2 linked regions of the Prochlorococcus marinus CUG1416 genome follow. The protein of the gene in region 1 binds, or shares a complex with, the protein of each later gene. Links are inferred from orthologs where the notes say so. Each region holds a gene or a part of one and is shown on either strand. Other genes may lie near its edges. The genes, in order: mfd and uvrA.

Region 1 (4,393 bases):
GGCTCTTTTTATAGGTTATTTAAGATTGGAAAGAGAAAAACGACACAGATCGGTTATAAATAATTTCAAATTGGCTGCATTAATCCCCCGCCACCTGAATCAGAATCATCGTCATCATTTTCTGTTTCTAATCCGAATAGTGCGTAGAATCCAAGAGCAATAGATGAGAAAATTATTGTTAAGGGTAAAATCGAAGTTTGTATTCCGACGTCTATATATTCACCCATGAATTAAGAAAAAATTTTTATAAACCTAACCGAAATTAAACTCTTTCGCGGATTTTAAATAATTATTTAATAATTTATTCTTTTTTAATTAGTAGGTCCTTATCAAAATTATTTATTTCTTCAAGAAATAAACCAAAGCAATACATCAATTGATCAATTTGATTTTGAACTTCAGTAACGCCTAAACCTCTTATAGTTATTAAGGAGCATTGTTCCCTTTCATCAAAATTAAATTTATTTTGAACATTACTTGGTAAAGAATTTTTAAGAATTTTGAAAGTAGAATTTTTTAATTTGGTCTCTATTAAGATGTTTGGCTTTTTGAGTTTGATCTTGTTAAAACCACATTTTTTAGCAAGCAATTTTAGTCTCATTATCATAATCAAGGACTCAACAGGTTTCGGTAAGGTTCCATATCTATTAATCCAATCTGAAGCTAATTCAGTTAATTCATTATTATTTGAACATTCAGTAGCAGATTTGTAAGCCTCAAGCTTCTCTTCTCTGTTTAATATCCATGTTGCAGGTATAAATGCATTTATTTGGAGGTCAATTTGTGTGTCACTAACTTCTGGTATTTCTTGCCCAGAGATTTCTGAAATAGCCTCATGGAGCATTTCTATATATAAATCATATCCAAGAGCATTAACTTTCCCACTTTGTTCTTCTCCCAGTAAACTTCCTACTCCTCTTATTTCCATATCTTTCATCGCAAGTTGGTATCCACTTCCAAGTTCCGAAAAGTCTTTTATTGCTTTCAATCTTTGTTTTGCAGCGTCATTAATTTTATTTATATTTGGATAAAATAACCAAGCATGAGCTTGTACTCCGCTTCTCCCAACTCTTCCTCTAAGTTGATAAAGTTGTGATAGTCCAAATTTGTGAGAATCTTCAATTATAATTGTATTTACTTTAGGAATGTCTAATCCACTTTCAATTATCGTTGTGCATATCATGAGATCAACTTCTCCGTTATTAAAAGCAATCATTGCATTTTCAAGCTCTGTTTCGTTCATTTGTCCATGAGCAACAATAAACTTTAAGTTGTGAAACATATTTTTTAATTTGTTTACAGCTTGATCAATATCAGAAATCCTTGGAAGAACATAAAATATTTGACCACCCCTATCAAGTTCTTGATTAATGGCAGTTCTTATTACATCCATATCAATTTCAGATAAATATGTTTTTATTGATCTTCTTGATGGAGGAGGAGTATTTAGTAAGCTCATTTGTCTCAGCCCAGATAAGCTCATATAAAGAGTTCTAGGAATTGGAGTTGCCGAGAGAGTTAAAACGTCTATGTTAGTTTTTATTTTTTTAATTTTCTCTTTTTGACTTACTCCAAATCTTTGTTCTTCATCTATAACAAGTAGTCCTAAGTTTTTTATTTCAATTTCTTTCCCTAGAATTTGATGTGTGGCTACTACTAAATCAATTTTGTTATTTTTTAAACCTGCATAGATTTCCTTTCTCTCATTAAGGGTTTTGAATCTATTGAGTAATGAAACTTTTATTGGGTAAGGTGAAAATCTATTATTTATTGTTCTCCAATGTTGTTGAGCTAGGATTGTTGTAGGTGCTAGTAATATTACTTGCTTGCCTGATGTAATAGCCTTAAAAATAGCCCGAACAGCAACCTCTGTTTTGCCAAAGCCTACATCTCCACAAACTAACCTGTCCATTGGCTTATCGCTTTCCATATCAGACTTTATTTCTTTTACAGCAGTAATTTGATCTGGTGTTGGTTGATAAGGGAATGATTCCTCTAATTCATCTTGCCAAGGACCATCTTCTGGGTATACGTGCCCCTTTACTTTTTCTCTCTTTGCATAAAGTTTTAAGATATCGACAGCAACTTTTTTGATTTGTTTCTTATTTTTATCTTTTATTCTTTCCCATTCTGTCCCTCCTAATTTATTTATTTTTGGCTTTATTTTTCCGCTAGATCTATACCTGTTAACACTACCGAGTTGATCAGCTGCAACACTTATCTTCCCGTCTTGATACTGAATGACTAAATAATCTCTTGAATCTCCAGTTATATTGATTTTTTCAATTTTTAAAAATTTTCCTATTCCATGATTTTTATGAACAATAAAATCCCCTGGACTAATCTTATTCAAATTAATATTTGAATTGGTACTTCTTTTTTTTCTTCTTATGAAAACATTATTAAAAAGAGATTGTTGTGCAAATAATTCTTTATCTGTTACGAGGACAACTTTCCATATAGGAAGATAAAAACCCTCTATTTCATAATTGTTCCTATTTTTTATAATTAAAGGAGTTGAATTATTAATTGACTTAAATGCTTCATCATTATCATTAGGATTATTTAAGAAGTTTGTATTACATTCGTGCTCAAAAAGTAAAGTCCTAGTTCTCAATGGCTGTGCCGATAATATCCATACTTTTTCTTTATTTTTTATATATTTATTTATATCGTTAGATAATTTCCCTATATTTTTAGAGTATGAATTTAATCTTTTATCGTTTAATAAAAAACTATTATGAATATTCTCTTTAGATTCAAATTCATACAATTTTATTAAATTAAAATTTCTCAGTGAATTTAATATTTCCTCAAACTTTAAATGCAAATTAGGCTTAGCCTTTAAGGTAATATCATTATTTTTGAGGTTTTCATTTAATTCATACGCACAATTATCAAAATTACTTTCTGAATCTAGATACCAGTTATTCGCAAATTTATTACAATCTTCTAATTCATCAATTACAAGAATTGTTTCTTTCTTTATGAAATCTATTATATTTGAAGGCTTTTTTTCAATTATTCCTAAATAACGATCAAGATTATTTTTATTTATATCTTCTGAATTAAAAATACAGTTCTTAGATAAATTATTTAACTTATCTTTTATTAGTAAATCAAATCCAGCCTGTATTATTTCAATATTATTGATACTTTCCAGTGTTTTTTGTGTATTGGGATCATATTCTCTTATTTTCTCAATTACATTATCAAAAAATTCTAATCTTATAGGGAACTCATTATTTACAGGATATATATCTATTATTTCCCCTCTCCTACTCCAGAATCCTTCTGTAGAAGTTACATCTTCTTTTTTATAACCAAGCAATGTAAGTTTATTTGCTAATTCTTGAATTTCAATTTGAACCCCTTTTTGCAGATCTAACTTGTTTTCAATTAATAATTTTTTATTTATTAGATGAGGTTGTAGTGATTTCTCTGTTGATACAACAATATTAAGTTCTTTGTTCTCTTTTTTTATTAATTTCGATAAAACAGTAAGCTGAGTAAATTCAATCTCTTTGGATTTATTGATTGACGAGTATGGTAAATGTTCTGTTGGCGGATAATATAAAACTGCTAAATCATTTAAACTTTCAAAATAACCAATCCATTTGTAGGCAATTTCTATATTAGGACAAATTAATAATATATTTTTATTTTCTTTTTTTGCAATGCTATCTAAGACTATTGATTTAGCATATCTACTTGAACCAACAATATTTAATTCTTTATTTTTTGAAATTCTTTTTATTAATTCAGAGGTAATTTGTGAGTTTGAAATATAATTAACTAAAGTATTTAAACTCATTTATAGTTATCAATCTTGATTACGAATATCCGACATATTATATTAGATTTTATACTGATTGTGAATAATATTTGATGGATTCAGCCGCAATAAATTCTTTTATACCCACACTAGATCAAGTAGACAGTTGGTACGAAATCTTTACACTTTTACCAATATTAATTGCACTAGAGTTATTATTATCGGCTGATAATGCTGTCGCACTAGCTTCTCTTACTAAATCCCTCGACAGTTCGGAATTAAGGTCAAGAGCCTTAAATATTGGTATTACAATATCTTTATTATTTAGAATTATTCTCATCATTTTATCTAATGTTCTTCTCAAGTTTATTTTTATTAGGGTTTTTGCTGGTTTTTATTTAATATATTTATTCTTCTCTAATGTTTTTTTTAATTCTGAAATAGAAAATGCCGAAAATGGCACAGATAATAATAAAAATAATTTTAAGTTCTTAAGGGTTGTAGCACTTCTCTCAATTACTGATTTTGCATTTTCCATAGACAGTATCACTACTGCAGTAGCTATCAGCGATCAATACATATTAATAATATTTGGAGCAGTAATTGGAGTATTAGCCT
Region 2 (3,770 bases), on another replicon or contig:
TTCAACCTCATTCAGCAAATCCTCAGATCAATAGCCTGTAATACAAATAAGATGGATTCCCAAAGGAAATCTTAAGAAAGCATTATGATTTAAAAATTTTTTAATTCAAAAGTTTTCAAAAAGACAGATATCTACTAAGTTTATACAACTTTACAGAAGACTTTCGTTTTAATCAGATACTTAAAAATAAAAAGAAATACAACAAAGATTTTTTATTTAAGAACCTTTTTAAGATATTTTGCTGTATGGCTAGTGGGATGTTTAGCTACATCCTCAGGAATACCTTCTGTAATAACTTCGCCGCCTTTATTACCTCCATCAGGTCCTAAATCAATAATCCAATCAGAACATCTAATTACATCTAAATTATGTTCGATAACAATTACAGAATTACCTTTATCTACCAAACGTTGTATGACATCCATTAATTTGTGAACATCATAAAAACTTAAACCTGTAGTTGGTTCATCAATCAAATATAGAGTTTTTCCAGTAGCTCTTTTAGATAATTCTGTAGCTAACTTAACTCTTTGAGCCTCCCCGCCAGATAATGTAGGAGCTGGTTGGCCTAATTTGACATATCCTAATCCGACATCTACCAATGTAGATAATCTATCAGCAGCTTGAGGTATCGCTGAAAAAGTTTCTGCAGCTTTTTCAACAGTCATCTCTAAAACATCAGATATATTAAAACCTTTATATTTAACTTGAAGAGTTTCCCTATTAAAACGAGCTCCTTTGCATACTTCACATTGAACATAAACATCAGGTAAAAAATTCATTTCAATAACATTAACTCCCTGGCCTTTACAAGCTTCGCATCTTCCTCCTTTTACATTAAAACTAAATTGGCCAGCCTGATAGCCCCTTGCTTTTGCTTCTACTGTGGCAGTAAATAACTGCCTTATAGGATCAAAAGCACCTGTATAAGTGGCAGGGTTTGATCTTGGTGTTCTCCCTATGGGCGATTGATCAATAACAATAACTTTGTCAATTGCCTTTATACCCTTTAACTCTTTTACCCCTTGAGGAAAAGGGACTTTTAATCCTAGAGAATGACACAAGGCAGGGTGAAGTAATTCATTTATCAAAGTACTTTTCCCACTCCCACTTACACCCGTTACAGAAACTAACCTTCCTAAGGGAAATTCTACAGATATATTCTTTAAATTATTTTTAGAGCAATTGTTTAAAATTAAACTTTTTTTAACAGATGATCTACGTTCTTTTGGAGTAGGAATCGACTTCCTACCACTGAGATAAGCCCCCGTTAATGACCTATCTGATTTTAAGACATCTTCATATGATCCTTTAGCAATAATTTCCCCACCATAAATACCTGCCCCTGGGCCAATATCTACTATATAATCTGCGGATTTCATAGTATCTTCGTCATGTTCAACAACAACTAAAGTATTTCCTAAATCTCTTAAGCTTTTTAATGTTTCTAATAATCTGTCATTGTCTCTCTGGTGTAAACCAATACTTGGTTCATCTAATACATATAAAACACCAGTAAGCCCTGCTCCTATTTGCGTTGCTAATCTAATACGTTGAGCTTCTCCACCAGACAAAGTCATGGCAGGTCTATCTAAAGTTAAATAATCTAAACCGACATTAATTAAAAACTTCAAACGTAAACGAATTTCTTTTAAAACCAATTCACCTATCTGCTTTTGTTTTTCTGATAAAGATATATTTTCCTTATTAGTCTTTCCTAAACCCATGATTCGCTCAATATGAGTTAAAGTTTCAGAAACGCTTATAGAAGTTAAATCAGTTATATTATATGGACCAAGTTTAACGGCCAACGCCTCAGGTCTTAATCTTTTTCCAGAACATGTATTACAAGGTACTAATTCTAAATACTTTTCTAACTTTTGCTTAACTGATTCTCCATTAGCTTCATTCAATTGCCTTTCTAATATTGGTAGAATCCCTTCAAAAGGCCTTTCAAAACCACTAGAAGTTTTAAAACGACTATCAGCTTGAATTAATATTGGTTTATCTGATCCTAAAAGTAAAACTTTTTTTTGCAAATCACTTAAATCTTTCCAAGGAGTTTTTAATTCAAAACCATACGCTTGTCCAACTGAAAATAGTAATGAAAAATAATAAGTATTATCTTTTTCACTCCAAGGAGCTATTGCAGCATAAACAGGTAATGTTTTGTCTGGTATTACTCTATCAGCAGTAAATTTTTTTAAATAACCAATCCCATGACAATCTGGACAGGCACCATATGGGCTGTTAAAGGAAAATAATCTAGGAGAAAGTTCCTCTACAATAGAACCATGTACAGGACAAGCATAATTTTCTGAGTATAATTTTTCTCTATCTAAATTAGGAGGTAAGTTTTCTCCTTTTTTCGGAACAACTTCTACTATGGCTAAACCGTCGCCTCTTTTGAGACAAGTTTGTAGAGAATCATTCAATCTTTCTTGTATTCCATCTCTTGCTATTAATCTATCAACTACTACCTCAATACTATGAATTTGATTCTTATCTAATTCAATACTATCTGCAAGTTCTCTTACCTCCCCGTTAATTCTTACCCTAGCAAAGCCCTCAGCAGCTAGTCCACTTATTAATTTTGTGTGTGTTCCTTTCTTCCCCCGTACAACAGGAGCTAACAATTGGTACCTTGTACCTTCTGGCAATAGAAGAATTTGATCAACCATTTCATCAATGGTTTGAGGCGCAATTGGAATCCCACAGTGATGACAATGAGGCTCGCCAGCACGTCCAAACAACAATCTTAGATAATCTTGTATCTCAGTTACTGTTCCAACTGTTGACCGAGGGTTATGACTTGTAGATTTTTGATCAATTGAAATAGCAGGGGATAAGCCCTCAATATTGTCGACATCTGGTTTATCTACTTGACCTAAAAATTGCCTTGCATATGCTGAAAGACTTTCAACATATCTTCTTTGACCTTCAGCAAAAATGGTATCAAAAGCTAAAGAACTTTTACCACTTCCACTCACACCAGTAAAAACTATAAATTTATTCCTTGGGAGAGAAAGGTCAATATTTTTTAAATTATGCTGACGAGCTCCCCTAATATTGATTGAATTATCTTCTTCAAAACTATTATGGATTTTTGTAACCATGTTTAAATCTATTTATGATTTAAAAAGGTTATTATAGTGGAATTTTTCCTATTTTATGCAGCTGCCCTGTCAAGAAGACTAGAAGCGTAATCATTTGCTTCGCCAAACCCTCCACCAATAAGTTCTATTAATTCATTTTTTCTTTGTTTTTTTGTAGCTAATTTTGATATTGAAGTATAAGTTATTCCATCAATTACATTTTTATGCACTTTAAAATGAGCTAAACCTCCAGCAGCTAAAAAAGGCTGATGTGTAATACATAAAACCTGTTGATCTTTAGATATTTCTTTTATTAGCTCAACCAACGAAAACAAGGATTTACCACTTAGACCATTATCAATTTCATCTAAAAAGAAAGTATTTGGTTTTTTAGAAATACTAGATTTAATCGCTAGTAAAAATCTTGACATTTCGCCACCAGAAATAACACTCGATAGAGGAGCAAGCTTCTGATCAGGATTAGCAGAGAACAAAAAATTTATATTATTAATCCCATCGCCAGAAGGATTACATTCAGAAAATTGAATTGAAAAATTTGCATTTTCTAAGCCTAAATTTTTTAAAATTGAGATTACTGAATTCTGTAACAGTTTTGCAATTTTTTTTCTTTCAGTAGATTGAATAACAAATAAAGAATTTAAATTACTTTGTAAA

What was found.
Region 2: the proteins of mfd (region 1) and uvrA are in contact, whole or in part, in a crystal structure (PDB 4DFC), measured with the Escherichia coli proteins. The link is inferred for Prochlorococcus marinus CUG1416 from one-to-one orthologs.

What each region holds. Positions count from the first base shown.
Region 1 is NZ_JAAORM010000002.1:638,008-642,400, reverse strand. What follows is about bases 102-4,164. They hold mfd (transcription-repair coupling factor), read right to left. Parts: upstream 3,815-4,164; coding sequence 302-3,814; downstream 102-301. Other genes in these bases: HA146_RS04930 (TerC family protein), read left to right, coding at 3,889-4,164; HA146_RS04940 (hypothetical protein), read right to left, coding at 102-227. Also shown: more of HA146_RS04940, read right to left, coding at 66-101; more of HA146_RS04930, read left to right, coding at 4,165-4,393. UniProt on the Escherichia coli protein: Couples transcription and DNA repair by recognizing RNA polymerase (RNAP) stalled at DNA lesions. Mediates ATP-dependent release of RNAP and its truncated transcript from the DNA, and recruitment of nucleotide excision repair machinery to the damaged site.
Region 2 is NZ_JAAORM010000005.1:597,395-601,164, forward strand. What follows is about bases 13-3,452. They hold uvrA (excinuclease ABC subunit UvrA), read right to left. Parts: upstream 3,117-3,452; coding sequence 213-3,116; downstream 13-212. Other genes in these bases: HA146_RS09495 (AAA family ATPase), read right to left, coding at 3,170-3,452. Also shown: HA146_RS09485 (glycosyltransferase), read right to left, coding at 1-11; more of HA146_RS09495, read right to left, coding at 3,453-3,770. UniProt on the Escherichia coli protein: The UvrABC repair system catalyzes the recognition and processing of DNA lesions. UvrA is an ATPase and a DNA-binding protein. A damage recognition complex composed of 2 UvrA and 2 UvrB subunits scans DNA for abnormalities.